4 regions of the Burkholderia sp. FW306-1C-G01B genome follow, and region 3 is predicted to be linked to each of the others. Evidence: riboswitches for the same ligand, from Rfam matches in the RefSeq annotation. Region 3 holds a riboswitch; each other region holds the start of a gene.
What was found. Region 3 has a riboswitch for cobalamin ahead of AC3WLY_RS07315 (CbtB domain-containing protein). Riboswitches for the same ligand answer to the same signal wherever they lie in the genome.
Positions count from the first base shown of each region.

Region 1: it holds a riboswitch for cobalamin, as region 3 does, so the genes downstream of both, cobG (precorrin-3B synthase) here and AC3WLY_RS07315 (CbtB domain-containing protein) in region 3, are expected to answer to the same signal.
Region 2: it holds a riboswitch for cobalamin, as region 3 does, so the genes downstream of both, AC3WLY_RS29270 (HoxN/HupN/NixA family nickel/cobalt transporter) here and AC3WLY_RS07315 (CbtB domain-containing protein) in region 3, are expected to answer to the same signal.
Region 4: it holds a riboswitch for cobalamin, as region 3 does, so the genes downstream of both, AC3WLY_RS21420 (TonB-dependent receptor domain-containing protein) here and AC3WLY_RS07315 (CbtB domain-containing protein) in region 3, are expected to answer to the same signal.

Region 1 is NZ_JBYSWZ010000017.1:149,485-157,157, forward strand. Features, by position in the region: gene cobM (precorrin-4 C(11)-methyltransferase) at 1-303, opposite strand, end outside; gene AC3WLY_RS29160 (cobalt-precorrin-6A reductase) at 347-1,078, opposite strand; gene AC3WLY_RS29165 (cobalt-precorrin-5B (C(1))-methyltransferase) at 1,075-2,163, opposite strand; gene cbiE (precorrin-6y C5,15-methyltransferase (decarboxylating) subunit CbiE) at 2,163-3,398, opposite strand; cobalamin riboswitch at 3,601-3,792, shown strand; gene cobG (precorrin-3B synthase) at 3,901-5,280, shown strand; gene AC3WLY_RS29180 (precorrin-8X methylmutase) at 5,273-5,899, shown strand; gene AC3WLY_RS29185 (precorrin-2 C(20)-methyltransferase) at 5,896-6,630, shown strand; gene cobJ (precorrin-3B C(17)-methyltransferase) at 6,627-7,673, shown strand, end outside.
Region 2 is NZ_JBYSWZ010000017.1:169,943-177,615, forward strand. Features, by position in the region: gene cobN (cobaltochelatase subunit CobN) at 1-2,876, opposite strand, end outside; gene cobW (cobalamin biosynthesis protein CobW) at 2,883-3,971, opposite strand; gene AC3WLY_RS29270 (HoxN/HupN/NixA family nickel/cobalt transporter) at 3,997-5,055, opposite strand; cobalamin riboswitch at 5,243-5,506, opposite strand; cobalamin riboswitch at 5,631-5,868, shown strand; gene cobA (uroporphyrinogen-III C-methyltransferase) at 5,979-6,788, shown strand; gene AC3WLY_RS29280 (cobalamin biosynthesis protein) at 6,785-7,162, shown strand; gene cobO (cob(I)yrinic acid a,c-diamide adenosyltransferase) at 7,197-7,673, shown strand, end outside.
Region 3 is NZ_JBYSWZ010000002.1:661,567-669,239, reverse strand. Features, by position in the region: gene AC3WLY_RS07325 (inorganic phosphate transporter) at 1-1,474, opposite strand, end outside; gene AC3WLY_RS07320 (histidine phosphatase family protein) at 1,655-2,242, opposite strand; cobalamin riboswitch at 2,297-2,434, shown strand; gene AC3WLY_RS07315 (CbtB domain-containing protein) at 2,468-2,677, shown strand; gene AC3WLY_RS07310 (CbtA family protein) at 2,691-3,419, shown strand; gene AC3WLY_RS07305 (LysR family transcriptional regulator) at 3,441-4,349, opposite strand; gene metE (5-methyltetrahydropteroyltriglutamate--homocysteine S-methyltransferase) at 4,476-6,770, shown strand; gene AC3WLY_RS07295 (MFS transporter) at 6,966-7,673, opposite strand, start outside.
Region 4 is NZ_JBYSWZ010000010.1:236,787-244,459, forward strand. Features, by position in the region: gene AC3WLY_RS21410 (ABC transporter ATP-binding protein) at 1-408, opposite strand, end outside; gene AC3WLY_RS21415 (FecCD family ABC transporter permease) at 405-1,403, opposite strand; gene AC3WLY_RS21420 (TonB-dependent receptor domain-containing protein) at 1,443-3,341, opposite strand; cobalamin riboswitch at 3,404-3,657, opposite strand; gene AC3WLY_RS21425 (ATPase) at 3,812-4,162, shown strand; gene AC3WLY_RS21430 (cell division protein ZapA) at 4,159-4,473, shown strand; RNA gene ssrS (6S RNA) at 4,555-4,736, shown strand; gene AC3WLY_RS21440 (EVE domain-containing protein) at 4,848-5,309, shown strand; gene AC3WLY_RS21445 (SIMPL domain-containing protein) at 5,503-6,243, shown strand; gene lgt (prolipoprotein diacylglyceryl transferase) at 6,355-7,245, opposite strand; gene AC3WLY_RS21455 (LysR substrate-binding domain-containing protein) at 7,335-7,673, opposite strand, start outside.

The DNA of each region.
Region 1 (7,673 bases), on a different contig from region 3:
AATCCCGAGCGCCTTCAGCCGGCGGATCTGCTCGCCGATCGCACCGTACAGCGACGGATCGCCCGAATGCACGCGCGCGACGTCCTGCCCTTTCGCATGCGCGGCGGCGAGCAGCGCGACGATCGCGTCGAGGTCGAGTTCGGCCGTATTGACGACCTGCTCCGCGCGATGGCCGTCGAGCACGGCCGCCGGCACCAGCGAGCCCGCATACAGGATCACCGGGCAGGTGCGCACGAGGCGTTGGCCCTTCACCGTGATCAGCTCCGGGTCGCCGGGGCCCGCGCCGATGAAATACACCGTCATCGAAAAATCTCCGTCAATTCGTTGGACGATCGGCCGCGCGGCGTCACGCGCGCGCGGCCGGATCGAGTGCGTCGACCAGCGCGGCGGCCGAGTCGAACGTGCGGTCGGCGTCGGGCAACGGCGGCCGCCGCAGCATCACGACCGGCAGCCTGCGTTCGCGCGCGACGTCGAGCTTGGCCTCGGTGGCCGCACCGCCGCTGTTCTTGCTGACGACGACGTCGATCCCCATCAGCGCGAACAGCGCGCGCTCGCCGTCGAGCGTGAACGGCCCGCGCGCGGCAACGATCTGCGCGTGCGCGTTGCCGGGATGCGCGTCGAGGCAGCGCACGAGCCAGAACTGGTGCGGCGGAATCGCATCGAGATGCGCGAGCGGCTCGCGGCCGAGCGTGAACAGCGGCCGCTTGAACGGCGCGAGCGCGGCCTCGATGCCGGCCCAGTCGTCGACCATCCGCCAGTCGTCGCCGGGTTGCGGCACCCATGGCGCGCGGCGCAGCGCCCACAGCGGCACGCCCGCGTCGCGCGTCGCGGCAGCGGCATTCGCGCTGATTTGCGCGGCATACGGATGTGTCGCGTCGATCACGAGGCCGATGCCGGCGCTGCGCAGATACGCGGCCAATCCGGCGGCGCCGCCGAAACCGCCGACGCGCACGTCGCAGCGCAGGTCGTCGGGCACCTTGCCGAGGCCGGCCAGGCTATACACGTGATGCGGGCCGAGCGCGCGCGCGATTTTCAGCGCATCGCCGGTGCCGCCGAGCAGCAGGATGCGCGCGCTCATCGCGCCTGCCCGACGAAGCGGCCCTGCCGGTCGATCGCGAACATCTCGACGGCGACCGAAGGCGGCACGATATCGCGCGCGACGCGCAGCGCCTGCGCGCAGACGAGATCGCCGAGCGGCACGCCCGCGGCCAGCGCCAGCTTCAGCGCCTCCTGGCTCGTGTTCGCGGCGCGCATCGCGGCCTGCAGCGCATCGCTCGCACCGGCCTCGGCCGCCCACTGCGCGAGCAGCGGCAGGTCGATGCTCGAATGGCGGCTGTGCAGGTCGAGGTGGCCGGCCGCGAGCTTGCTGAGCTTGCCGAAGCCGCCGCACATCGACAGCCGCGCGACCGGCGCGCGCCGCAGATGCTTGAGCACCGCGCCCGCGAAATCGCCCATCTCGACCAGCGCCATGTCGGGCAGGTGGTAGTGCGCGCGCATCGCGTCTTCGCTCGTGTTGCCCGTGCACGCGGCGATATGCTGGATGCCGTTCGCGCGCGCGACGTCGATGCCCTGGTGGATCGACGCGATATAGGCCGAGCACGAGAACGGCCGCACGATGCCGGTCGTGCCGAGGATCGACAGCCCGCCGACGATGCCGAGGCGCGGGTTCATCGTCTTCAGCGCGAGCGCTTCGCCGCCTTCGACGCCGATCGTCACGTCGAAGCCGCCCGTGTAGCCGTGCTCGGCCGCCAGCGCGTCGAGGTGCGTCGTCATCATCTGGCGCGGCACCGGGTTGATCGCCGGTTCGCCGACCGGCAGCGTCAGCCCCGCACGCGTGACCGTGCCGACGCCCGGCCCCGCGTGAAAACGCACGCCGGGCGCCGCCGCGAGCGCGACGCGCGCGAAGATCAGCGCGCCGTGCGTGACGTCGGGATCGTCGCCGGCATCCTTGATCGTGCCGGCTTCGGCGCCGTCGGCCGTGATCCGGCAGAACTCGAGCCGCATCATCACGCGCTGCCCCTTCGGCAGCACGATCTCGACCGCATCGTCCGCGTGGCCCGCGAGCAGCAGGCGCGCGGCCGCGAGCGACGTCGCGGTCGCGCAGCTGCCGGTCGTGTAGCCGAAGCGCAGCGGTGCGTGCTGTTCGGGGGTTTCGTCGCGCATCACGCGTCCATCGGGTTCGACGGTCCGGCCGCGTCGGGCTTGCGCACGTCGTACAGCGTGACCGGCAACGGCTGCCGCCAGGTATCGAAGCGGCCGAGCGGCTCCGCATGCGCGAGCGACACCCGCGTGAGCGTGCCGCCGTGCACATCGCGCCATGCGGCGAGCGCCATCTCGCCCTGCAGCGTGACCGCGTTCGCGACCAGCCGGCCGCCGGGTTTCAGCGACGACCAGCACGCGTCGAGCACGCCGGGCGCCGTCGCACCGCCGCCGATGAAGATCGCATCCGGCGCGGCGAGCCCGGCGAGCGCGTCGGGTGCGCGCCCCGCGATGAGTTGCAGGCCCGGCACGCCGAGCGCGTCGCGGTTGTGCTCGATGTAGCGCTGCCGCTCCGCATGCGCTTCGATCGCAATCGCCTGGCATGACGGATGCGCACGCATCCATTCGATGCCGATCGAGCCGCTGCCGGCGCCGACGTCCCACAGCAGCTCGCCGGGCGCGGGCGCGAGGCGCCCGAGCGTCACCGCGCGCAGGTCGCGCTTGGTGAGCTGGCCGTCGTGGCGGTACGCATCGTCGGGCAGGCCGGGCGTGAGCGCGCGGCGCGGCGCGTCGGGGCCGGCCTGGCAGTCGAGCGCGACGAGATTGAGCGCGGCCGTTTCGTCGACGTTCCAGTCCTGCGCGAGGCCGTCGACACGCCGCTCGAGCGGGCCGCCCAGATGTTCGAACACGCTGATGCGCGTCGGCCCGAAGCCGCGTGCGGCGAGTTCGGCCGCGACGGCGGCCGGCGTGCGGCCGTCGGCGCTCAGCACGAACAGGCGCCGGCCCGGCAGCAGGTGGCGCGCGAGCGTCGCGAGCGGACGCCCGACGAGCGATACCGCGCCGATATCCTGCAGCGCCCAGCCGAGGCGCGCGGCCGCGAGCGACAGCGACGACGGCGCGGGCAGCACGCGCCATTCGTCGGGGGAAAGCTCGCGCGCGAGCGTGGCGCCGACGCCGAACAGCATCGGGTCGCCGCTCGCGAGCACGCAGACGGGCGACGGGCGACGCGCCAGCACGCCCGCGACGTCGAACGGCGACGGCCACGTTTCGCGCGCGGCCGGCAGCCGTGCGGGCAGCATGTCGAGATGCCGCTGCGCGCCGACGACGAGCGTCGCGTCGAGCAGCGCGCGCCGCGCGCTGCGTCCGAGCCCCGCGTAACCGTCGTCGCCGATGCCCACTACCGTCAGCCACGCCGTCATGCACCCTTCCCCATCGTTCGATTCCATCGTGTCGCCGCGCGGCCGAAAAAGGGCCGGCGCAGCCGTCCGCATTGCGAAAGACGGCATGGTACCGTGTTCCATCCCGCGTTTCACCTGCCGGCCCGCCGGCGCCGGGCCAACCCCCGCTTCGTCCGCCGAGAACGGCTTTCCGGTCGCGAATTGCGGTCGAAATCGGGTATCCTACGGCCGTTCGTTCGCCGGTGCCCTTCGGGGCCGAAGAGGGAACACAGGGCGCGCCGCGCGCCGCTGTGGCTGCCCCCGCAACTGTAGACAGCGAGCCGATCTCCCCCCTCACGCCACTGGTTCGACCGGGAAGGCCGGGAGCCGGCGCCGACCTGTCAGCCAGGAGACCTGCCGGCCAGAAAGTGCGTGCGTGCCAGTCGGCGTCGGGCGGGGTGTACCGATGCGTTGGCCCGCGGCGCGACACTGTCCCGATACCCCGTTGAGTTCCGCCCCCGATTCGATTCCTGCGTCGCCCGTCGTGCGCCCGTCGGCCTGCCCGGGGCTCGTGCGCGTCGTCGCGGCCGCCGATGGCGGGCTGTGCCGGATCAAGCTGCCGGGCGGCCGGCTCGACGCGCGCCAGGCGCGTGCGATCGCCGCCGCCGCGCGCGCATACGGCTCCGGCGCGATCGACGCGACCAATCGTGCGAATCTCCAGCTACGCGGCATTCGCGACGGCGCGGCCGACGCGCTGACGCGCGCGTTGCTCGACGCGGGGCTCGGCCCGCGCGCCGATGTCACCGCAAAATCGACCGCGGACGCAATCGCCGATGCGGCCGCACTCGCCGCGAGCGACGACGTCCGCAATGTCATGCTCAGCCCGCTCGCCGGACACGACCCCGCCGCGCTCGTCGACAGCCGCGCGCTCGCCGTTCCGCTGCTCGACATGCTGGCCAGCGAGCCGCGCCGCGGCGAGCTGTCGCCGAAATTCGCGATCCAGCTCGACGGCGGCGAATCGGTCGCGGCGCTCGATCATCCGCACGACATCTGGCTCGCCGCATGGCGCCGCGACGACGGCGTGGTGCGCATCGCGGCCGGGCTGGCCGGCTGCCCGCCGGTCGCATTCGATGACACGCCTGCTTCGGTCGATGTGTCGCCCGACCAGAGCGTCGCGCTCGTCCGCGCGCTGCTGCTCGCGTTCCTCGATCTCGCGCCGGCCGACGTCACGCGGATGCGTGCGCTGCTCGCGACGTGCGGCGAACGGGCGTTGCTCGAACGCGCGCAGCACTACCTGCCCTTCCCGCTCGCGGCCGATCCCGCGCTCGCCGGCTGGCGACGCACGCGTTCCGACGCCGCACTGCGTTTCGGCGCGCGCTTGTCGCTCGACGCGGCGCGCTGCAGCGTCGGCGCGCAATTCGTGCTCGGGCGGCTTGATGCGACGCAGCTGGAACGGCTCGCCGCACTGGCCGAAGCCGACGGCGACGGCACGCTGTCGATGACGCCGTGGCAAGGCGTGTTCATCCACGGCGTGTCGCACGCACGCGCACCGGCCACGCTCGATGCGCTCGCGGCGCTCGGCCTCGTCTGCGCATCGTCCGACCCGCTTGCGACGCTCGTCGCGTGCACCGGCAGCGCGGGCTGCGCGAAAGCGCACGCCGACACGAAACGCGACGCGCTCGCGCTCGCCGCACGCATCGGCCATCCGGTCGACGTGCACCTGACCGGCTGCGAGCGCCACTGCGCGCTGCCGCATCCCGCTGCGCACACGCTGGTCGCGGTGGCGCCCGCGCACTACGACCTTTACCGGCGCGACGCCGCCGCGGGCCTCGGCGCCCCGCTCGCGCGCCATCTGACGATTGACCAGGCCGCGGCCCGACTGACGGGCGCACGGCATAGCCAGGACACCACCACCGATGCTTGACTACATTCGCGACGGACAGGAAATCTACCGCCAGTCGTTCGCGACGATCCGCGCCGAGGCCGACCTGTCGCAGGTTCCGCCCGATCTCGAGAAACTCGCGGTGCGCGTGATTCACGCGTGCGGGATGGTCGACGTCGTCTACGACCTGCGCTTCTCGGCCGGCGCCGGCACCGCGGGCCGTACGGCGCTCGCGGCCGGCGCGCCGATCCTGTGCGATGCGAAGATGGTTGCCGAAGGCATCACGCGCGCGCGGCTGCCGGCCGGCAATCCCGTGATCTGCACGCTCGGCGAGCCGGAGGTGCCCGACCTCGCGCGCCATCTCGGCAACACGCGCTCGGCCGCCGCGCTCGAACTGTGGCGCCCGCATCTCGCCGGCAGCGTCGTCGTGATCGGTAACGCGCCGACCGCGCTGTTCCACCTGCTCGACATGATCGACGCCGGCGCGCCGCGCCCCGCGCTGATCCTCGGATTCCCGGTCGGCTTCATCGGCGCGGCCGAATCGAAGGCGATGCTCGACGCCGACAGCCGCGGCGTGCCGTACGTCGCGCTGCTCGGCCGGCGCGGCGGCAGCGCGATGGCCGCCGCCGCGGTCAACGCGCTCGCGACGGAGGTCGAATGACGACCGCGCGCGGACGCCTGTTCGGGGTCGGCGTCGGCCCCGGCGACCCCGAACTGATGACGATCAAGGCGCTGCGCGTGCTGCAGGCCGCGCCCGTGGTCGCGTATTTCGTCGCGAAGGGCAAGAAAGGCAATGCTTACGGCATCGTCGAAGCGCACCTGCTCGACACGCAGACGCAGCTGCCGCTCGTCTATCCGGTGACGACCGAGGCCTTGCCGCCGCCGCTCTGCTACGAGACGGTGATCGCCGACTTCTACGATACGGCCGCGGAAATCGTCGCGGCGCACCTCGACGCGGGCCGCGACGTCGCGGTGATCTGCGAAGGCGACCCGTTCTTCTACGGCTCGTACATGTACCTGCACGACCGCCTCGCACCGCGCTACGACACCGAGGTCATCCCGGGCGTGTGCGCCATGCTCGGCGGCACGGCCGTGCTCGGCCAGCCGCTCGTCTATCGCAACCAGAGCCTGTCGGTGCTGTCGGGCGTGCTGCCCGAGCACGAGCTGCGCGCGCGGCTCGCGCAGGCCGACGCGGCCGTCGTGATGAAGCTCGGCCGCAATTTCGACAAGGTGCGGCGCGTGCTCGACGAACTCGGGCTCGCGAAGCGCGCGTTGTATGTCGAGCGCGCGACGATGGCGAGCCAGCGCATCGTGCCGCTCGACGAAGTCGACCCGATGGCGTCGCCGTATTTCTCGCTGCTCGTCGTGCCGGGGGAAAAATGGCAAGGATGACGACTCCGCCCGCGATCGTGATTCTCGGCGCGGGTGCGCTCGACACCGCACGGCGCATCCAGGCGCGCTACCCGGGCGCCCGCGTGCACGGGCTCGCGTCGCGCGTCGATGCCGACGAGCCGTTCGACGAACTCGGCGCGCACCTGCGCGAACTCTATGCGCGAGGCTTGCCGATCGTCGCGCTGTGCGCCGCCGGCATCGTGATTCGCTGCGTCGCGCCCGCGCTGGCCGACAAGGGCGTCGAGCCGCCGGTGCTCGCGGTCGCGGAGGACGGCTCGGCCGTCGTGCCGCTGCTCGGCGGGCTGACGGGCGTCAACGCGATCGCGCGCGAAATCGCCGATTGGCTCGGCGTCGCGCCGGCGATCACGACGAGCGGCGAACTGCGCTTCGGCGCGTGCGTGCTCAATCCGCCCGAAGGCTATGCGCTCGCCGATCTCGCGCAGGGCAAGCGCTTCGTGTCCGACCTGCTCGCGGGCGCGTCGACGCGCATCGACGGCGCGGCGCCGTGGCTCGACGACGTCGCGCTGCCGCGCGACGACGCAGCCGCGCATGCGATCCGCGTGACGCCCGAAGCGTGGCGCGGCACGCAAGACGAACTCGTGATCCATCCGCGCAGCGTGGTGGTCGGCGTCGATGCGCAAACCGTGCACGCGGACGAAGCGCTCGCCGCGCGCATCGAAGCCGCGCTCGACGCACAAGGCTTCGCGCGGCTGGCGCTCGCGGCCATCGTCGCGCCGGCGTCGGCAATCGGCGAAACCATGCTGGAGGAAGCGGCGCAAACGCTCGGCGTGCCGCTGCGCTTCGTCGATGTCGACGGTGACGCGCAAGCCGATGCGGCCACGCTGCTCGGCCGCGCATTGCGCGTCGCGCACACGCTGCACGCAGCGTCGAACGGGCTCGCGTGCGCGGTCGCATCGCGTCCGGTCGATCCCGCCACGCTGGGCCGTGCACGCGGCCGCCTGACGGTGCTCGGCCTCGGCCCGGGCGCCGCCGCGTGGCTCACGCCGGCCGCGCGCGCCGCGCTCGCGGAGGCGACCGACATC
Region 2 (7,673 bases), on a different contig from region 3:
TCGAAGATCTCGATCGGCAGGATCTCGAAATCGGTCACGCGATGGCTGCCGTGCGCCCATTTCGGCCGCACGCCGAGCAGCGCAAACGCCTGCGCGATGTCGTCGCCGCCCGTGCGCATCGTCGCCGTGCCCCACACGGACAGGCCGATCGCGCGCGGATAATCGCCGTGATCCTGCAGATGGCGCTCGATCAGTTGCTGCGCGGATTTCAGGCCGAGCGACCACGCGGCCTGCGTCGGCACCGCGCGTGTGTCGACCGAGTAGAAGTTGCGCCCGGTCGGCAGCACGTCGGGGCGGCCGCGCGACGGCGAGCCGCTCGGCCCCGGCGGCACGAAGCGGCCGTCGAGCCCGCGCAGCAGCTGGCGCATTTCCTCGCCGCCGCATGCGTCGAGCGCAGGCATCAGCGTCGCGCGAACGCGATCGATCACCGCGAGCGTATGTGGCCATTCGCCGGGCGGCGTCGCGTCGGTGCCGGGGTTGCCCCCGGTGGCCGCGCACAGCCCGTCCAGCCATTGCTGCGCGAGCCGTTCGAGCCGCTCGCGCGTATCGCCCGCATGACGCCACGGCGACGCATCGAGCGCCTGCAGGATCGCCGGCCGCGGGCCGGCCCATGGCGCGGCCCAGTCGGCCGACAGCGGATCGAAATCGTCGCCGAGCATCAGGTCGCGTGCGAGCGCACCGATCAGCCCGGCGCGCTCGCCCTTGCCGTCGCCAACTGGAAAACGCGCAAGCGCGAGCAGCGTGTCGCGTCGCTGGCGATCGGCCGGCGACACGCCGAACACGTGCAGCCCGTCGCGAATCTGCGCTTCCTTCAATTCGCACAGCCACGCGTCGACGCGCGTCAGCAGCGCATCCTCGTCGCCCGCATCGCGCGGCGGCGATACGCTCAGTTCGTCGTGCAGCCGGTGTTCGGCGATCGTCGCGAGAATCGTCTTCCTCAGCAGCTTCGCGCGCCGCGCATCGACCATCAGCGCTTCGTAGTATTCGTCGACCTGCCGCTCGAGATCCTGCAGCGGGCCGTAATTTTCCGCGCGCGTGAGCGGCGGCATCAGGTGATCGACGATCACGGCCTGCGCGCGCCGCTTCGCCTGGCTGCCCTCGCCCGGATCGTTGACGATGAACGGATACAGGTGCGGCAGCGGCCCGAGCGTCAGGTCGGGCCAGCATGCGTCGGACAGCGCGACGCTCTTTCCCGGCAGCCATTCGAGATTGCCGTGCTTGCCGAGATGGATGACCGCGTCGATGCGATACGCATCGCGCAGCCAGAAATAGAACGCGAGATACGCATGCGGCGGCACGAGATCCGCGTCGTGGTAGCTCGCGTAGTCGTTCTCGCCGCGCGAGCGCGACGGCTGGATGCCGACGAACACGTTGCCCGCGCGCCAGCCCGCGATCGTGAAACGCCCGTGGCGCAGCGTCGGGTCGGCTTCGGGCGGGCCCCAGCGCTCATTCAGCGCATCGCGCACGGCCGCCGGCAGCCGCGCGAAATGCGCGACGTAGTCGGCCAGCGCGAAACTCTGGAACGCCGGGCGCAGCGCATGCACGGCCGCGTCGTTGGTCACGCCTTCGGTGAGCCGTGCGATCAGCGCGTCGCCGTCGGGCGGCAGGTCGGCCAGCGCGTAGCCCGCGTCGCGCAGCGCCGCGAGCACGCGCAGCGCGGACGCCGGCGTGTCGAGCCCGACGCCGTTGCCGATCCGCCCTTCGCTTTGCGGATAGTTCGCGAGGATCAGCGCGATGCGCTTGCTCGCGTTGTCGAGCGTGCGCAGCCGGCACCAGCCGCGCGCGAGCGCCGCGACGAACGCGATCCGCTCCGCATCCGGCTGGTAGCGCACGACGTCGACCTCGGTGTGCGGGCAGCGATACGCGAGCCCCTTGAAGCTCACCGCGCGCGTGACGATGCGCCCGTCGACCTCGGGCAGCGCGATATGCATCGCGATATCGCGCGCATGCAGGCCCTGGTTGTCGGCCACCCACGCGTCGCGATTGCCGCCGGACAGGATCACCTGCAGCACCGGCGCGTCGCCGGCGAGCACCTCCGGCTCGGCGGCATCGATCGCACCGGCCGCGAACGCGGTCGTGTTCAGCACGAGCGCGACGCCGTGCGTGTCGCAGAGCTGCGTGATGACCTCGCGGCTAACCGCGTCCTTCAGCGAAGTCACCGCGATCGGCAGCGGATTCAGCCCTTCCCGAACGAGCGCGTCGGCCAGCGCATCGAACACGGCCGTGTTCGCGGCCTGCCAATGCGCGCGATAGAACAGGATCGCGACGACCGGCGCGCCGGGCGTCCAGCGCGGCCGCCAGTCGTCGACGCTCGCGCGGTCGCGCGCCGGGTGATACAGCGCGGCGGCCGGCAGCGGGCGCGGCAGCTCGGGTTCGTCGCCGAAGCCCAGCGTATGGAAGGCGATGCTGCGCAACAGCGCTTCGGCGTTGTGCACGCCGCCTTCGCGCAGGTAGCGCCACCACAGCCGGCACAGGTCGGGCGCGACCGTGCTCTTCGCGACGAGGTTCGGGTCTTCCTGCAGGTCGCCCGAGAACATCGCGAGCTGCTGCCCACGCTTCGACGCGAGCGACACGGCCTGTTCGATCCCGTACGGCCAGTACGCTTCGCCGCCGAGATGATCGATCACGACCGTCTTCGCGTGGCGCAGCACGTCGTCGACATAGAAGTCGACGGACGCCGGCTGCCGCAGGAACGTGACGTTCGCGAGCCGCACGCTCGGGAAGCCGGCCGGCAGTTGCGGTACGACGCTCGCGAGTAGCGACAGCGTCGTGTCGGCCGAGCTCAGGATCACGATGTCGGCCGGCTGCTGGTCGATCCGGACGACGCCCTGCGTATCGTCGACGAAGCCGCCCGGCGTGGTGCGCAGCAGATGCATCGTGCGTTACGCCTGTTGCGGCTCGGCCGCGCACGCGGCGTCGAACGCGCGTTGCAGCGCGGCCGCGTCGAGATCCTCGCCGATCAGCACGAAACGGCTCGCGCGCGTTTCGCCGTCCTGCCAGCGACGGTCGAAATAGCTGTCGAAGCGGCGGCCGACGCCCTGGATCACGAGCCGCATCGGCGCGCCGGGCAGCGCGGCGAAGCCTTTCGCGCGATAGATCGTGTGCGCTTCGACGACACGCTGCAGCGCCGCGATCGTCGCTTCGCGCGTGCCTGCGTCGCCCGATACGACCACCGAGTCGAAGTCGTCGTGATGGTGATCGTGATCGCCGTCGTCGGCCGAGCCGTGATGGTCGTGGCGCAGGTGGATCGTTTCCTCCGACGCCGATTCGAGCCCGAGCAGCATCGCGAGGTCAAGCTCGCCGCGCGTCGCGCGCACGATCTTCACCTGCGGCGGGATCTCGTCGCGGATCGCGGTTTCGATCTGCGCGAACTGCGCGTCGCCGACGAGATCGGCCTTGTTCACGATCACGAGATCGGCGGACGATAGTTGATCGGCGAACAGCTCGTGCAGCGGCGATTCGTGGTCGAGGTTCGGGTCGGCGCGGCGCTGCGCGTCGACGGCCTGCGGGTTTTCCGCGAACTGGCCGCTCGCGGCCGCCGGCCCGTCGACGACGGTCACGACTGCATCCACTGTGAAGCTGTTGCGGATCGTCGGCCAGTTGAACGCCTGCACGAGCGGCTTCGGCAGCGCGAGTCCCGACGTCTCGATCAGCACGTGGTCGATGTCCGCGCGGCGCTCGACGAGCGCTTCCATCACCGGATAGAACTCTTCCTGCACGGTGCAGCACAGGCAGCCGTTCGCGAGTTCGTAAAGCTGGCCCGACGCTTCGTCCTGCGCGCCCTCCGCATCGTCGCAGCCGATGCCGCAGCCCTTGAGGATTTCGCCGTCGATGCCGAGCTCGCCAAATTCGTTGACGATCACCGCGATGCGGCGGCCTTCGGCGTGCTGCAGGATGTGGCGCATCAGCGTGGTCTTGCCGCTGCCGAGAAAGCCCGTGACGATCGTGACGGGCAGCTTGCGTAGGGTCATGGAATATCCAGGGTCGTAAGGGGAGTCAGGCCGAGATCGTCACGTCGATCTCGTCGTAGCGCTTTAACCGGTAGATCAGGGCCGACACGAGCCAGCATGCGAGGAACAGGCCGATCACGACGTAGCCGAGCATGCCGAAGTGCGACGCCACCATCGACGCGAAGTCCCACACGGGGCCCTGCAGCGACAGCTTGTCCGCGAGCAGCGCGAGCACCTCGATGCCGCCGATCAGCGCGGCGACCAGCACCGACACGAAGGTGATCGTCATGTTGTAGTAGATCTTGCGGATCGGCCGCACGTACGCCCAGCGATACGCGCCCATCATCAGGATGCCGTCGGTCGTGTCGACCAGCGTCATGCCGGCGGTAAACAGCATCGGCAGCGCCATCACGGACCAGAACGACAGACCGCCCTGCACCTGCGCCGCCGAGATGCCGAACAGCGCGATCTCGGTCGCCGTATCGAAGCCGAAGCCGAACAGGAACCCGACCGGATACAGGTGCCAGCTGCGCGACACGAGCCGGAACAGCGGACGGAACAGACGCGCGAGCACGCCGCGCTGGTTCAGCAGCAGGTCGAGATCGGCGTCGACGATCGGCTCGCCGCGCCGTGCGGCGCGAAACGTCCGGTAGACGGAAATCAGGATCAGCAGGTTCGCGATCGCGAGCACCAGCAGGAAGAACGCCGACACGCTCGTGCTGATCACGCCGCCCCACGCCTTCATGCTCTCGAAGCGCGCGAGCGACGCGGCCGTGAGCGCGACCACGACCGACATCACGATCACGACCGTCGAGTGGCCGAGCGAGAAGAACAGGCCCGCGCCGAGCGGGCTGCGGCCCTCCTGCATCAGCTTGCGCGTGACGTTGTCGATGGCCGCGATGTGGTCGGCGTCGACCGCATGGCGCAGCCCGAACACGTACGCGAGCAGCGCGGTGCCGAGCAGCACGGGCTGGCCGTGGAAGGCGGCGAACGCCCAGATCCACGCGCCTGCGTTGAAGGCGATCAGCAGCGCGTAGATCGCGACGATCTTGCCGCGCAGCCCGGACGGACTGTCGTTGAACAGGCGAAACAGCGAATCGAGCATGACGCTCCTTTGCGAACGGTCGACATGAAGAATGCCAACACGGCCGTCGCTGCTCGCCCCGTGCGGTCCGGCCCTTCATCGCGCCGGATCATGCGCACTCGCGCAGGCGGCCGGACGACGGGAATCGGGAAACGCTCGGGTGTCGGGCACGCTGCGGCCGTGGACGATGCGCCGCCTCCCCGCGGCGCTGAACCCCAACGTTTAGGCCGGTATCCGGGCTGACGAACACGCCGCTTCGCCTTCCCGGATGCGCAGGGCATCCAGTGGCGGTCGTCCGCATGCACGCGGCATGCGGCGAAGCGGCGCTGCATCGCGGCGGGCACGATGCGTTCGCTTACCGTTGCGGGGGCAGCACAGGTTGGCTCGACTGCGACGCAGGCAGGCTCCCTGTTTCCCGTTTAACTGCGCACGCCGGAGGGCGCGCGCGAGCACCAAAACGCGTGCGAGTGTAGGCGTCGGGGGCGGGAGCGTCAAGGCGGCGCGGCCCGCCGAACGGCGGCTTGCATGGCCGCCGCGCCATGCCGGAGGCCGCTTCCGGCATCGGCGAAGCGGGTTCGCGCGGGCGGATCGCTGTGCTATCGTAGCGCCGCGTTCGGTGCTCGCATGCGCATTCCGCGCATGCAGTTAAACGGGAAACAGGAGGCGGAGGTCCGCCCGGCCTGTGCTGTCCCCGCAACGGTACGCCGCCCGCGCGACGCGCTTCCCCGCGCTCGCGCCCATGCCGCCCACGATGCCACTGCCCTTCAGCCGGGCGGGAAGGCCGCGGCCTGGCAAGCGGCCAGCCCGGATACCGGCCGACGCAAGGGGCGAGCCCGACGCTCGCCGAACGCCCGATCCGCGGGGGACGGATGGGGTGCGCATTCCACCCGCGTTCGCGCGGGCTTCGCCCGATCCGTCATGCATTGCCTGTCCGCCGGCCGCCGATGTGCCGCCCGCCGTCCCCTTTCCACTGTTTCGACACGGTGCGCGCCGTGCCGCGCGCGATGAGCCGCGCCTGGCTCATCGGCGCCGGCCCCGGCGACGCCGAGCTGCTGACGCTCAAGGCCGTGCGCGCGATCGGCGCGGCGGACGTGCTGCTCGTCGACGATCTCGTGAACCCCGACGTGCTGCGCCATGCGCGCGCCGACGCGCACATCGAGCATGTCGGCAAGCGCGGCGGCCATGCATCGACGCCGCAGGAAGCGATCGTCGCCGCGATGCTCGCGCACCTGCGCGCCGGCCGCAGCGTCGCGCGGCTCAAGGGCGGCGATCCGTTCGTGTTCGGCCGCGGCGGCGAGGAACTGGCCGCGCTCGGTGCGGCCGGTTTCCCGGTCGAGGTCGTGAACGGCATCACCGCAGGCATCGCCGCGCCAGCCGCGCTCGGCATTCCGGTCACGCAGCGCGGCGACGCGCAGGGCGTGATCTTCGTCACGGGCCACGGCGCGGGCGCCGACGAGCCCGACTGGCGCGCGCTTGCGGCCACGCGCATGACGATCGTGATCTACATGGGCATCCGCCGGCTCGACACGATCGCGGCGGCGCTGCGCGACGGCGGCCTGCCGGGCGATACGCCGTGCGCGGCGATCGAGAACGCGACGCGCCCCGAACAGCGGCACGTGCTCGCGACGCTCGACACCGTCGTCGAACGCGTCGGCGCGACCGGCATCGGTTCGCCGGCGATCGTCGTGATCGGCCGCGTCGCGGCGCTTGCCGACGATCCGTCGGTACGTGCGGCGCTCGGCGGCGGCGCATGATGCGCGTCGCGCTCGGCGTCGGGTTCCGCGCGGGCGTGACGGCCGCGCAACTCGATGCCGCGATCCGCGCGGCGCTGGCGCTCTACCCGGCCGCCGAACCGGCGCTCGTCGCGACGCTCGCCGACAAGGCGCGTGCCCGCGCGCTGCGCACGCTGTGCGCGCGACGCGGCTGGCCGCTCGTCGCGTTCGACGCGGCGCAACTCGCGAGCCGTCCCGAACTGGCCGCGAGCGGCCCGTCGGACGCCGCGCTCGCACGCTTCGGCGTCGCGGGCGTGGCCGAGCCGTGCGCGCAGCTCGCGGCGCCGCACGGCCGGCTGCTGGGCCCCAAATCCATCCGGAACGGCGTGACGGTCGCACTCGCCGGCCCGCTCTGAACCCTTTGTTTCGCTTTCGACAGGACGATTCCCGATGAAGACCGATTCCGAATCCCATCAGCGGATGGCCGAGCGCCGCCGTGCCGGCCACGAGAAGAAGCAGGCCGCCGCCACCCATGAAAAAGGCCTGCTGATCGTTCACACCGGCAACGGCAAGGGCAAGAGCACCGCTGCGTTCGGCATGGCCGTGCGCGTGCTCGGCCACGGCATGCGGCTCGGCGTCGTGCAGTTCATCAAGGGCGCGCTGCACACGTCCGAGCGCGACTTCCTCGGCGCGGTCGCGGAATGCGACTTCGTGACGATGGGCGACGGCTACACGTGGAACACGCAGAACCGCGACGCCGACATCGCGACCGCGCGCAAGGGCTGGGACGAGGCGCGCCGGATGATCGAAAGCGGCGACTACCGGATGGTGATCCTCGACGAGCTGAACACCGTGCTGAAGTACGAATACCTGCCGCTCGACGAAGTGCTCGCGACGCTGGTCGCGCGTCCGGAGTCGGTGCATGTC
Region 3 (7,673 bases):
TCGCCGCCATCGTGCCCGCGACGCCCGACGACAGCACGTGTGTCGTCGAAACGGGCAGCCCGTACACGTCGGCGGCGCCGATCGTCAGCATCGCGACGAGTTCGGCCGACGCGCCCTGTCCGTACGTCAAATGCTGCTTGCCGATTTTCTCGCCGACGGTCACGACGATCCGTTTCCAGCCGACCATCGTGCCGAGGCCCAGTGCGATCGCAACGGCAACTTTCACCCATGTCGGAATGAACTTGGTCGCGTGATCGAGTTGCTTGCGATAGTTGTCGATCGCGAGCTTGTCGTCAGCGGCAAGCGCGGGCTGGCCCGACTTCTCGATCAGGCGAATGGCTTCGGATACCAGATACATCGTGTTGCGCACGTTGTCGACGTCGCGCTGCGGCACGGCTGCCATCGAGCCCGACGCGCCGACCGCGGTCGCGAGCGACGTCGACAACTGCTGTACGGCCGGCAGCACGGCGGGCGTCAGTTCGCGACGCTGCACGTAGTGTTCGACGTCGGCGCGCGGGTTCGCGGACGGCGCGACGCCGTTCGTGTATTTCCCGAAGGTCGCGGCGGCCTGGTTCGCGACCGCAACGAAGGTCTGCGATTCGGCAGGCGTAACGGCCTTGTTCAGCGCATACGCGGTCGGCACCGTGCCGATCAGGATCAGCATGATGAGGCCCATCCCTTTCTGCCCGTCGTTCGAACCGTGCGCGAACGACACGCCCGTGCAGGTCAGGATCAGCAGGCAGCGAATCCAGAACGGCGGCGGCTGGTCCTTCGGCGGCTCCTTGTACAGCTCGGGAATCCGCACGACGGCCTTCAGCACGAGCAGCAGCAGCGACGCGCACAGGAAGCCGACGATCGGCGAGAGCAGCAGCGACTTGCCGACGCCGAGCGCCTGGCCCCAGTCGACGCCGCTCGTGCCCGACGGCCCGTGCATCAACTGGTTCATCAGCCCGACGCCGATGATCGAGCCGATCAGCGTATGCGAGCTCGACGAAGGCAACCCGAAATACCAGGTCGCGAGGTTCCAGACGATTGCGGCGATCAGCAGCGCGAACACCATCGCGAAGCCCGCGCCGCTGCCGACCTGCAGGATCAGCTCGACCGGCAGCAACTGCAGGATGCCGAACGCGACAGCGCCGCTCGAGACCATCACGCCGAGGAAGTTCCACATGCCGGACCAGATCACCGCGACGTTCGGCGTCAGCGAGTGCGTATAGATCACGGTGGCGACCGCGTTCGCGGTATCGTGGAAACCGTTGACGAATTCGAAGCCGAGCGCGATCAGCAGCGCGGCGCCGAGCATCAGGTACGGGAACAGCGATCCTTCGCGGACCGGCGACAGATCGGCGATCAGGTGCGTGGCGATATAGACGGCGCCGATCGCGAGCACCAGCAGGAAGAAGGCATAGCCGACCTGCCGGTTGCGCTCGACGGAGCCGCGATTGTTCGCGGCGGACGAAGCGGGTTGATTCATGGCGGCATCTCGTAAGGGAACCGCGTCCGATCCTAGCTGCGGCCAGCAGTCAGTTTGATGACAATCTAGACGACGAACGGTATGTCTTGCAGCGATGTAAGGTGAACGTCGGCATGCGACCGAGATGGGACACGTCGGCTCGCATCTCTGTCCACATAGTGAACACGACACGGCAGGGACTTACGCACCGGTGCCGCGCCGATCGTCGTTCGTCGTCAACGTCCAGCCGCGCGGCGATGCAACGAAGGTCGTGCACGACAGCGGCGCGACGTCGATGCGGGCTGCAGCGTAGGGAGCCATCCGCAGTGCGTGTGCGACGGCCGCGCGAACGATCGCCGCATGCGTGATCGCGACGATGTCGCGGCCAGGCGGCAGCGCGTTCAACCATGCGCCGACGCGGCGAGCGGCGGCTTCGAACGACTCTCCGCGATGCGGTGACGCAGACGGATCGGCGATCCATGCGCCCAGTTCGTCCGGCAGGTCGCGCGCGAGGTCGTGCAGCCGCTTGCCGCGCCAGTTTCCGTAGTCGATGTCGCGCAGCGCGTCATCAATGTCGGCAAGCAACCCGAGCGCATCGGCGGTCTGCCGCGCGCAGCGTGCGGGGCTGCACAGCACGAGCGAGCCGGCGACGCCTGCCCATCGGTTGCGCAGCGCGGCGGCGTCCGCGAGCCCGCGTGCATCGAGCGGATCGTCGTCGGGAAACGTGCCGGTGCGCATCGCTCGGGTCGATGCGTGTGCGATCAGGCGCAGCGAGGCATGCATGTTCATGTCGGTTTCCGGAGGGGCCGGAGCGGGTGCGCGGTCGTCCGCGGGCTTTCACTCCTTCAATACGCGGACGTTCGCGCGTACAATTCGCCCGATACGAAACGCGGAAGCCGGTGCAATCCCGGCGCGGTCGCGCCACTGTAACCGGGGAATCCCGATCCCGGAAGCCAGACCTGCCTTCGTACCCATCCAACATTTGCCGGGGCGCGATTCCCCTGAGGTGCATCCATGAGCGAAGCAGTGCTGAAGCCGGTTGTCGTGCCGGCACCCATCCCCGTCCGTGAACTGCTGCCGTGGGCCGTGTTCGCCGGCCTGATCCTGCTGCTCGCACTCTATTTCGTCGGCGCGGAACAAGGCGCGACGTCGCTCGTGCCGGGCATGGTCGTTCATGAATTCGTCCACGACGGCCGCCATCTGCTCGGCTTTCCCTGCCACTGACGCGGAGTACACGATGGTCGGAAAGCTGCTCATGCGCGGGATGCTCGCAGGCATCGCCGCGGGCCTCCTCACGTTCGGTTTCGCGAAAATCGTCGGCGAACCGCAAGTCGATCAGGCGATTTCCTTTGAAGAAAAGCTCGAGGCCGCCAAAGGCGACGTGCCGGAGCACGAGCACGAACTGGTCAGCCGCGACACGCAGGCCGGCCTCGGCCTGTTGACGGGTGTCGTGACCTACGGCGCGGCATTCGGCGGGCTGTTCTCGCTGGTCTTTGCGTATGCATACGGGCGAGGCGGCCGCCTTCCGGCACGGCCGCTGGCCGCGTGGCTTGCGCTGGCGGCATTCGTCGCGCTCGTGATCGTGCCGAACATCAAGTACCCGGCCAATCCGCCGTCGGTCGGCGATCCCGACACGATCGGCTATCGCACGGGCCTGTTCTTCCTGATGATCGCGATCTCGATCGCGACGATGGCGTTCTCGGTCAGCGTGCGCCGCCATCTGCTAGCGAAGCTCGGCCAATGGAATGCGTCGATCGTCGCGGGCCTCGTATTCATCGCGATCATCGCGGCCGTGCAGTTCGGACTGCCGTCGATCGACGAAGTGCCGGCCGCGTTCCCGGCCGCCGTGCTGTGGAAGTTCCGCGTCGCGGCCATCGGCATGCAGGCGATCATGTGGACGACGATCGGCCTGCTGTTCGGCGCATGGGTGGAACGCGACGAACGCATCGGCATGCGCGCCGCCTGACGCGCATTGCAACGGGCGTGCCTAGCGCAGCATGCGCGGCGCGCTCCACGTCGATTCGCGCGCCAGCGCGACGAACGCGGCCAGATAGTCGATCGATGCATCCGCTTCGCGGATGCCGAGGAAGATCTGCTTCGCGATCCCCTGCTTGCCGAGCTTGACCGGCACGACCGGCATCCGGTCCGCGTATTCGTCGGCGAGCCATCTCGGCAGCGCGGCCACGCCGCGCCCACTCGCAACCATCTGCAGCATGATGTCGGTCGTCTCGATCGACTTGTGGCGCCTCGGCACGATGCCGGCCGGCGTCAGGAACTGGTTGTAGATGTCGAGCCGGTCGGTTTCGACCGGGTACGTGATCAGGATCTCGTCGGTCAGTTGCTCGGGCGTCACGTAGTCGGCGTTGGCGAACCGGTGCGAGTCGGCGACCACCAGCACCTGCTCGTAGTCGAACACGGGATCGAAGCGCAGGCCCGGCTTGTTCAGCGGATCGGGCGTGACGAGCACGTCGATGTCGTAGCCGAACAGCGCACCGATGCCGCCGAACTGGAAGCGCTGCTTCACGTCCACGTCGACGTCGGGCCAGCGCGACAGATACGGCGACACGACCTTCAGCAGCCACTGGTAGCACGGGTGGCACTCCATCCCGATGCGCAGCGTGCCGCGCTCGCCCTTCGCGTACTGCCTCATCCGCTCCTCGGCGAGTTCGAACTGCGGCAGCAGCCGGTTCGCGAGCTTCAGCAGATATTGCCCGCCTTGCGTGAGCCGCAGGCCGCGGCCTTCACGATCCCAGATCGGCGTGCCGAGCTGCTGCTCGATTTTCCGGACGGTATGGCTGAGCGCCGACTGCGTGAGATGCAGCGCATTGGCGGCCGCGGTCAGCGAGCCCTGGCGCTCGACTTCACGAATGACGACGAGATGGAATCGTTCCAGCATGGATATCGCTCGCCCAACAGATGCATGAACAAATTTAATGGATGAATGAAATAATGCCATTTTATTTCATGGTTTGAAATCCCTATCATGGCTGCCGGACATTCACTACATCTGGACGGCAGCTTCATGGTCAGGACACACAACCTCGGTTTTCCGCGCATCGGCGCGAAGCGCGAACTCAAGTTCGGTCTCGAACGCTACTGGAAGGGCGAATCGTCGCGCGACGAGCTGAAGGCGCTCGGCGCCGAGCTGCGCCAGCGTCACTGGAACGACCAGCGCGATCTGGATCTGGCACCGATCGGCGATTTCGCGTTCTACGACCAGGTGCTCGACATGAGCTTCACGCTCGGCAACCTGCCGAAGCGCGTGCAGGGCTTCCACGGCGACGTGCTCGACAACTATTTCCGGGTTGCGCGCGGCCGTTCGGCGCAGTCGGCGCAAGAGCATGCGGCGTGCTGCGGCGGTGTCTCGGCCGGCGAAATGACGAAGTGGTTCGACACGAACTATCACTACATCGTGCCGGAATTCCACGCGGACACGAACTTCTCGCTCGACCCGTCGCGCCTGCTCCAGCAACTGGCCGAGGCGAAGGCGCAGGGTGTGAATGCCAAGCCGGTGATCATCGGCCCCGTCACGTACCTGTGGCTCGGCAAGGCGAAGGACGATTCCGATCGTCTCGCGCTGCTGCCGAAGCTGCTGCCCGTGTACGGCGCGCTGCTCGACACGCTGACCGCGCAGGGCGTCGAATGGGTGCAGATCGACGAACCGATTCTCGTCACCGAGCTCGACGCCGAATGGCGGCAGGCGTTCCGCACCGCGTATGCGGTGCTGGAGACGCGTCGCATCAAGCTGCTGCTTGCCACGTACTTCGGCCAGCTTCAGGACAACCTGACGCTCGCGAGCTCGCTGCCGGTCGACGGGCTGCATGTCGACGCGATCAATGCACGCGACGAAATCGACGCTCTGGTGCGCGAACTGCCGGCCGAGCGCGTGCTGTCGGTCGGCGCGATCAACGGCCGCAACATCTGGAAGACGGACCTGAGCGCGACGCTCGACTGGCTCGAACCGCTCGCGAAGCAACTGGGCGATCGCCTGTGGCTCGCGCCGTCGTGCTCGCTGTTGCACGTGCCGGTCGATCTCGCGAGCGAGGAGAAGCTCGACGCGGAGATTCGTTCGTGGCTCGCGTTCGCGCTGCAGAAGCTCGACGAGCTGAAGGTGCTCGCGACCGCGCTGAACGGCGGCCGCGACAAGGTGGCCGATGCGCTTGCCGCGAACGCCGCCGCGATCGACTCGCGCCGCCGCTCGCCGCGCGTGAACAACCCGGCGGTGAAGGCGGCGATCGCGCGCATCGACACGCAGCTCGGCAACCGCGTGAGCCCGTATACGCAGCGCGCGCCGAAGCAGTCGGCGCGACTGAACCTGCCGGCCTTCCCGACGACGACGATCGGCTCGTTCCCGCAGACCGCCGAAATCCGCCAGGCGCGCAGCCGGTTCAAGGCAGGTGCGCTCGATGAAGCCGGCTACCGCACGGCGATGAAGGCTGAAATCGAACGCAGCGTTCGCGAACAGGAGTCGCTCGGGCTCGACGTGCTCGTGCACGGCGAAGCCGAGCGCAACGACATGGTCGAATACTTCGGCGAGCAGCTCGACGGCTACGCGTTCAGCCAGTTTGGCTGGGTGCAGTCGTACGGTTCCCGCTGCGTGAAGCCGCCGATCCTGTTCGGCGACATCAGCCGCCCGAAGGCGATGACGGTCGAGTGGATCACGTATGCGCAGTCGCTGACGAACAAGCCGATGAAGGGCATGCTGACCGGCCCCGTGACGATCCTGAACTGGTCGTTCGTGCGCGACGACCAGCCGCGCTCGGTGTCGTGCTACCAGCTCGCGCTCGCGATCCGCGACGAAGTGCTCGATCTCGAGAAGGCCGGCGTGCGCGTGATCCAGATCGACGAGGCCGCGCTGCGCGAAGGGCTGCCGCTGCGCCGCGCGCAATGGAGCGAGTACCTGAAGTGGGCGGTCGAGTCGTTCCGGATCACCGCGAACGGCGTGCAGGACGATACGCAGATCCACACGCACATGTGCTATTCGGAGTTCAACGACATCATCGCGTCGATCGCCGACATGGACGCGGACGTGATCACGATCGAGACGTCGCGCTCGGACATGGAGCTGCTCGACGCGTTCGACAGCTTCAGGTATCCGAACGAGATCGGGCCGGGCGTGTATGACATCCATTCGCCGAACATCCCGACGCAGGATCACATCGTCGGCCTGATGAAGAAGGCGGCGGAACGGATTCCGGCGGAGCGTCTGTGGGTGAACCCGGATTGCGGCCTGAAGACGCGCCAGTGGGCGGAAGTGATTCCGGCGCTGACGAACATGGTCGCGGCGGCGAAGGCGCTGCGCAGCCAGGTGCAATAGCAAGCGCTGCGCCTGTCGCGACGACTGCATCCGTCCGCACGGCCGGTTCTGCAGCGTGTTCGGCGACAAGCGCAACGCGATGCTCACCGTGCGCTCGGCCTTTCGGCGGCGAAATGAAAAAGGGCGGCGTGGTTGCGCCGCCCCTTGCATGCGATGACCGGGCAGGCGAGTGAAGCAGCCTGTCCGTTGCGAACGTTACGCGGTGCGCGCGCCGCGCGGCAGCGGCTCGTTCGCCTTGCCGGGCGCACCGGCATCGTCGATGCCGACGCGGCGCGAGATCAGCCACACGCACAGCGACGACAGGATCGCGGCACTCGTGTACTGGATCGCGAGCGGCCACCATTGCGGTGCGGTGTTCTGCGCGATGATGGTCGCGACGAGCGGCGTGAGGCCGCCGGCGAGCGCGCCGCACACCTGGTATGCGATCGAGATCGCCGTATAGCGGATCCGCGCGACGAAGATGCCGCTGACGAAGCCCGCGACCACCGAGTAGTAGCCCGATTCCGCGAGCGTCGCGAGGCCGACGCCGACCGTGATCGACAGCGGCGTGCCCATGTGTACGAGCGGCAGCATCGCGAACGGGACGATCGCGGCCCATGCGCCGGTGATCAGCAGCACGCGCGTCGTGCCGAAGCGCTGCGCGAGGAACGCGGCCGCGAGCTGTACGACGAACTGCAGCACCGCGACGATCGCCATGCAATGCAGCACCATCGACCGGTCGAGCGACAGGAACTGCGTCGCGTAGCTGATCATGAAGATGTTGCTGAAATACACGCCGGCGATGCCGTACACGTTCGCGCCGATCGCGAGCAGCAGCAGCGGCCAGTACTTGAGCGCTTCGCGCACCGGGTTTTGCGCGGTGTTGCCGCTCTTCCTGACTTCCTCGAACTCGGGCGACTCGGA
Region 4 (7,673 bases), on a different contig from region 3:
CGCGTCGCGCGCGGCCGCGCGGTCGCCGTCGCGCTCCCAGCCCCAGCCGCCGAGATACGGAAAGCGGTTGAGCAGCACCGTGTCGAACACGGTCGCGCTGAATGCATCGTGCAGTTGCTGCGGCATCAGCGCGCGACGCTGCGCGAGCTGCGTGGGCGGCCATGCGGCAAGCGGCCGGCCATCGACCTCGACCCGGCCGCCGGCCGGCGGGTGCAGCCCCGCGAGCGTCGCGAGCAGCGTCGTCTTGCCCGCGCCGTTCGGCCCCGCGACGCACCAGATTTCGCCGGGGCGGAAGGCCTGCGTAAAGCCGTCGAGCAGCGTGCGCGCGCCGGCCTTCAGCGTCAGGTCGACGGTCGCGCAGGCCATGTCGTTGCCGGAAGCAGCGGCGTACTGCGCAGTGCCTGTCATCGCATCGGCCTCCTCAGCAACATCCACAGGAACACCGGCACGCCGATCAACGCGGTCATCACGCCGACCGGCAGTTGCGCGGGCGCGATCGCGGTGCGCGCGAGCAGGTCGGCCGCCATCACGCCGCCGCCGCCCGCGAGCATCGCGGCCGGCAGCAGCATGCGCTGGTCGTTGCCGAATGCGAGCCGCAGCGCGTGCGGCACGACGAGGCCGACGAAGCCGATCGTGCCGGCCGTCGTCACCGCGGCCGCCGCGGCCAGCGACGCGACGAGATAGATCCGCACGCGCAGGCGCGCGACGGGTACGCCGAGCGCGAGCGCGGTCGCGTCGCCACGCAGCAGCACGTTCAATTGCGGCGCGGCCGGCAGCGCGACACATGCGGCCAATAGCAGCGCGCCCCACGCGAACCACGGTGCGGTCACGCCGTTCAGGTCGCCCGTCAGCCAGAAGATGATCCCGCGCAACCGCGCATCGGGCGCGAGCGACAGCAGCAGCGTGACGAGCGCGCCCCACCCTGCCGCGATCACGACACCGGTAAGCAGCAGCCGCGGCGACGCGTCACGCGAGTCGCCGCGCCACAGCTCGCGGCGCGCGAGGCCGAGCACGAGCGCAACCGACACGAGCGCGCCGGCGAACGCCGACGCATCAACGAGCCACCACGCACCGCCCGCGATCATCGCGACAAGCGCAAACCCGGCCGCGCCGCCGGACACGCCGAGCACGTACGGTTCCGCGAGCGGGTTGCGCAGCAGCACCTGCAGCAGTGCACCGGCAAGCGCGAGCAGCGCGCCGCATGCAAAGCCCGCGAGCGCGCGCGGCAGGCGCAGCGTGCGGACGATGTCGGCGAACAGCGCGTCGCCGCCATGCGGCACGAGCGACGCGAGCGCCTGCCACGGCGACATCGGCACGCTGCCGATCGACAGCGACGCGACGAACAGCAACGCGACCGCGGCGGCCAGCGCGGCCCAGATCGCGGCGGCGCGCGCGGCGCTCATGCCGCGCACGGCGCTGCGCACGACGCGCGGCGCATCCGCTTACTGCTGCTGCCAGCCGAGCGTGACATAGGCGCCGCGCTTCGGCGTGTTGTAGGCGTATGCAAGCTCGTAGTCCTTGTCGAGCAGGTTATCGATGCGCGCGCTGACGTACCACGACTTCGTGATGTTGTAGCGCGCGGACAGGTTGACGATCCCGTAGCCGCCGAGCCGCCCGCCGCCCGGATCGTTGCGCGCGCCGCTCACGAGCCATTCGCCGCCGACACGCCACGCGCCGAATGCGCGGTTCACGGCCATCGACGCGAAACGTCGCGCGCGGCGGTCGAGATCCTGATTCTGCGTTTCGTTGACCGGGTTCTGCAACGTGGCGGCAACCCGTACGTCGGTCGCGCCGACATGCCCCTGCCACGATCCTTCGAGCCCCTGCACCTTTGCGCTGCCGACGTTCTGCGCAATATAGTAGAAACCGCTCCCGTCGGGCCGATAGTTGATCAGGTTCGCGTAGCGCGTCTGGAACGCGGTGAGCCGCATCACGCCCACCGCATCGGACGCATACTGCAGCGCGGCCTCGATCGAATGGCTGTGCTCCGGCTGGATCGACGGATTGCCGGCCATCGGGTAATAGAGGTCGTTGAAGCTCGGCGCGCGAAACGCGTCCGAATAGCTCGCGGTCACCTTCCAGCGATCGGTCAGTTCAAGGCCGTAGCCGAGATAGTAGGAATTGGCGCCGCCGAAGTCCGAGTACTGGTCGCGGCGCAGGTTCGCCTGGAACTGCTGGCGGCCGAAGCGCCCCGAATAACCGATCCAGCCGGAATTCACGTGACGCTGCGGCGCGGCATACGCATTCGACATGAACTGCTGGTCGAGCCGCTCGTAGCCGGCCTGGATCAGGTGATCCGGTGCGATCCGGAAATCGTTCTGCCACGTGTACTGGCGGTTGTCGGTATTGAAGTGATCGGTATAGACGCCGTTCAGCGCCGACTGGCTGCGATCGTTGCCGGTCGACACGCTCAAGTGAGCGGTCCACCAGTCGGTCAGCTTGCCGTTCGCGAACGCACGCACCTGCTGCACGCGCGAATAGAGGTTGTTCAGGTCGGTCGGCACGCCCCACGCATTGTCGTAGCTGTCGTTGCCATTCGACTGGAAGTAGCTGACGCCCGCATCCCAGCGGTCGTTGAAGCGGTGGCGCAGCGCCGCGGTGATGCTCTCGTTCAGGTAGCCGTTCGCATTCGGGTTCGCATTCGGCTTCTTCGCCGGGTCGAGCGCGGAAAAACCGTTGTCCTTGTCGCGTGCGATCGACACGCTGAACGTCGTCTTCCCGTCGCCGTCGAGCCGGCCCGCTACGCCGGCCTGCTGCGTCTGAGTGCCGTAGCTGCCGACTCCGACCGCGAAGTTGAAGCGCGGCGGATGATTGCCGCCGTCCTTCGTGAACACCTGCACGACGCCGCCGATCGCGCCCGAGCCGTACAGCGACGACACGTTGCCGTTGACGATCTCGACGCGCTCGATCTGATCGAGCGGCAGCTGGCTCAGTTGCGCGGCACCGAGACTCGCGGAATCGACCCGCACGCCGTCGATCAGCACGAGCGACTGCGTCGACTCCGCGCCGCGCAGAAACATCGTCGCGCTCGCGCCGGGGCCACCGTTACGCACGATCTGCGCGCCGGGTGCGAACGCGAGCAACGTCGGCAGATCGGCGCCCGGATGCGCGGCGATATCCTGCGCGTCGAATACGGTGGTTTGCGGAATCGTGTCGGCCAGCGCCTGCGGCGCGCGCTGCGCGGTGACGACGACCGGTTCGAGCATGGTCGCAGCGGCAGGCCGGGCCGCTGGCGCGGCGGACGTTGCCGCGGGTACGGCGGGCGCCGAGGTCTGCGCGGCGGCGGCAAGCGGCAGTCCGCAGAGCGCGCCGAGCGCCGTGCGGACGATTGGGGTCAGCATGAAGATATCCCGTGAAGCACTGCGCGCCCCGCCTCCCCGCAGGCCGCGCGTCACGAAGCCCGTGCGGGCTCCCCGCCTCGGCCGGTATCCGGGCTGGCGGCGTACCGGCTCGCCTTCCCGCGCGATGACGCGCAGTGGCCCGCGCCCGCGTGCGAAACCTGCACGCGGAACGCGCCTGAGCCGGCCTGCGTCACTGGACGCGGCCGCTTACCGTTGCGGGGGCAGCGCAGGTTGGCGGCCTCCCGGCGGAGCCCGCTCCCTGCTTCCCGTTTAACCGCGCGTTCCACGCGCGAGCACCGAGGCGGCGCCAGTTTAGGAGCCGCTCGCGCGAGCGTCAAGGAAGCGTCCGGACCCGCACGTGGCGCGCCTATTCGCGGCAAGAAGCGGGGGTGTTACGACTGGAAACGTTACAGATGTCGGATTGCGCGTTATTCCGCGCTAAAATGCTGGGTCTTTAGAGGACGCAGCAAATGCTCAACGAACTCGAAACCCTATCTCAAAATATTGGCCGTCTGATTTCGCTGAACAAGCGCTATCACTCGGAACGGCTCGCGCTCGAGGAGCAGGTCGCGCAATTGCGCGCGGAAGCGGACACGGTCCGCGCGGAACTCGCGCAACTGCGCGATGAACGCAATGCGCTCGCGGCCGAGCGCGACACGCTGTCGGCAAAGATCGACGACGCACAGGTGAAACTGAACGCGATTCTCGAAAAGCTGCCGCGCTCGAAAAGCGCGGAGCAAGCCGACAACCAGCTCGACCTGCTGGATGCGCAGGCGCGTACGGATGGCGATGACGCGGCCAGCCACGGAGAACATGCATGAGTACCAAGCAGATCGAAGTCTCGATTCTCGGTCAGGCGTATCGTCTCGCCTGTTCGGCCGAGACCGAAGCGGCGCTGCTCGAGGCGGTCGCGCGCGTCGACGCCGAAATGTCGAAAATCCGCTCGAACAGCTCGGTACGCGGCACCGATCGCATCGCGGTGATGGCGGCACTGTCGCTCGCATCGGAATTGCTGCGGCTGCAAACGAGCGTGCGTCACGGTGAAGCATTTCCGGCGGAGGAAATCCGTCGTACAATGCACCAGATGAACGAACAGCTCGGCGCGGTGCTCGCACAGCACGAGACGCAGTAACGTTTTAATCGATGCGTCGATTCCCCTTGATCTCGGCGATCAACGGTGGTCAAATTGGCGCATCGAAACACAGTTCAGTCAGCTTCCCTGCCTGGTTCGCCAAGGTCATATATTCCTTGAACCAATGCCATGTGCACGGTTGCGGAAATTTGTAGCACGGGCGCGCGCGTCACTCTGTCTGATGTACCCGAAGTGCTGCTAACTGCGACCAATTCTGAACCTCAGGTTCAGGATGCCGGCCTAGCGGCCAAGGCGGGGGCCTATCCAACGGCATCGGGCGAGTCCCGGTGCCGTTTTCTTTTTCAGGGTCTGTTTGCATGTGCAACGCGCATGCAAACAGACCCTCATGCCTCCTACTGCGTCGATCACGATCCATGCAATACTGGCTGATGAAGTCCGAACCGGACGAAGCAAGCATCGACGATCTCGCCAACGCACCGCAGCGCTCGCTGCCGTGGACCGGCGTGCGTAACTATCAGGCGCGCAATTTCATGCGCGACACGATGAAGATCGGCGACGGCGTGCTGTTCTATCACTCGAGCTGCCCCGAGCCGGGCATCGCAGGCGTCGCCGAAGTATCGTCGACGCCCTACCCCGATCCCACGCAGTTCGATCCGAAAAGCCCCTATTACGACCCGAAGTCGACGCAGGAAGCGCCGCGCTGGCTGCTCGTCGACGTGCGCTATGTGAAAAAGTCGCCGCTCGTGCCGCTCGCCGCACTGCGCGAACACGACGAACTCGCCGACATGCGCGTGCTCGCACGCGGCAACCGGTTGTCGATCACACCGGTCACGCGCGCAGAATGGCGGTTCATCACCGAAAAGCTGATGAAGTAGGCGCACGCAGTAGGCGCACGCGCCAAACGTCAAATCTGGTCAGCACGCGCTGCCGCCGCGGAACTCGCGGGTCTTTCGCGCAGCCTAAGCAACCGCTGTCGGCCAATCGGGCCGGCTGTTGTTTTTTTCGCGCGGTACGCCCGCGTCGCGCACGCGTGATCCGCGTGCGCGCCCTCGCACAAGGAGTCCAACAATGACCAAGAAATCCGCACTCGCGCTGTCGCTCGCACTCGCCGCCGCCGTTCCCGTCGCGCTGACGCTCGCGTCGCCCGCCGCGCACGCGCAGACCGCGAACCCGCACTTCCCGGAACCGGCGGGCGTGCTGTCGCTTTCGTCGCAGGCCAGCGCCGACGTGCCGCAGGACATCATCCACATCACGCTGTTCTACGAGCAGCAGGCAAAGGATCCGGGCAGCCTCACGTCCGCGCTGAACCAGCGTGCCGATGCCGCGCTGTCGCAAGCGAAGGGCGTACCGGGCGTCACCGCGCACACGGGTGCATTCTCCGTGTATCCGAGCACCGATCGCGACGGGAAGATCTCCGCATGGCGCGGCCGCACCGAGGTCGCGCTCGAATCGCGCGATTTCGCCGCGGCGTCGAAGCTTGCAGGCCAACTGTCGAACCTGATGCAGGTCGCGAACGTCGAGTTCTCGCTGTCGCCTGAAGCGCAGCGCACGGCCGAGCAGAAGCTCACGACCGAAGCGATCAAGTCGTTCCGCGCCCGCGCTGACGAAGCCGCGAAGGCGTTCGGCTACAGCAGCTACACGATCCGCGACGTCAACGTCGGCAGCGGCCGCAACGTGCAGCCGTACCCGCGCATGATGGCGATGGCCGCGGCGCCGATGGACAGCGCGAAGATGAGCGCACCGATCGCGGTCGAAGGCGGCAAGGCCACCGTGTCGGTCACCGTCAACGGCTCGGTGCAGATGAAGTAACGCGCAACGCGCGGCTGTCGGAAACGCAAAACGCCGGCCCTCGGGTCGGCGTTTTTCATTTGCATGCGTGTTGCCGATGCACGCGCCAGTTGCGCGCGCATCGATATCGCATCACGCAGCCGCATTCGCCGCGCGGCGACGATACGCCCAAACCATCAGCGCGATGCCCCCGAGGATCATCGGCAGCGACAGCCACTGCCCCATCGACAGGCCGAGCGCAAGCAGGCCCAGGAAGTCGTCGGGCTCGCGCGCGAACTCGACCGTGAAACGCGCGAGGCCGTAGCCGATCAGAAACAGCGCGGACACGGCGCCCATCGGCCGCGACCTGCGCGAGAAGAAGAACAGCGCGAAGAACAGCGCGATGCCTTCGAGCGCAATTTCGTAGAGCTGCGAAGGATGGCGCGGCAGCATCTGGTATTGCATGAACACGTCGGCGAGATGCCACTTCTCGACGAGCGCCGGATGCTTCGGCAGCCAAGCCGCATCGTCGCGCATCGCGCCCGGGAACAGCATCGCCCACGGCGCCGCCGGGTCGGTCACGCGGCCCCACAGCTCGCCGTTGATGAAGTTGCCGAGACGCCCGGCCGCGAGCCCCGTCGGCACCATCGGCGCGACGAAATCGGTGACCTGCAGCCAGTGGCGCTTGCGCTGCCACGCGAACAGCATCATCGCGAGCGTCACGCCGAGGAAGCCGCCGTGAAACGACATGCCGCCCTCCCACACCTTGAACACGTCGAGCGGATGCGAGAAGTAGAAATCGGCCTTGTAGAACAGCACGTAGCCGAGCCGGCCGCCGAGCACGGTGCCGAGCACGCCGTAGAACATCATGTCGTCGATGTCCTTCGCGGTCCAGCCCTGCGCCGCGACGTGCGGCAGTTTCAGGCGGACCCGGCCGACGACGATCGCCGCGATGAAGCCGACGAGATACATGAGGCCGTACCAGCGCACGGCCAGCGGCCCGAGATGGATCGCAACGGGGTCGAAATTCGGGTGAATGATCATGGGTTAGCGAAGAAGTTTTCGAATGCGGTACGGCCGTCGCGAACGCGCAGCACCGCGCGTTGGACGGCACCGGCGCTCCATCGTTCACGTCACGCGGCGAGGCCCTGCGCGCGCACGACGTCGATGAAGCCGGCGAGCACGGGACTCACGTCGCCCGTGCGCCACACGAGGCCTGTCTCGACGACCGGCGCGTGACCGGCGAGCGGCCGGTAGACCACGCCGGTGCGCCGCAGGTTACGCAGCGATTGCGGCACCAGTGCGACGCCCATGCCGGCCGACACGAGGCTGACGATCGTCTGCATCTGGATCGCCTCCTGGCCGATGCGCGGAGTTTCCCCCGCCGCGCCGTAGCAGCCCGTAATGATGTCATAAAAGCCGGGCGCCAAACGACGCGGAAAGATCACGAGCGGCAATGCGGCGATATCGGC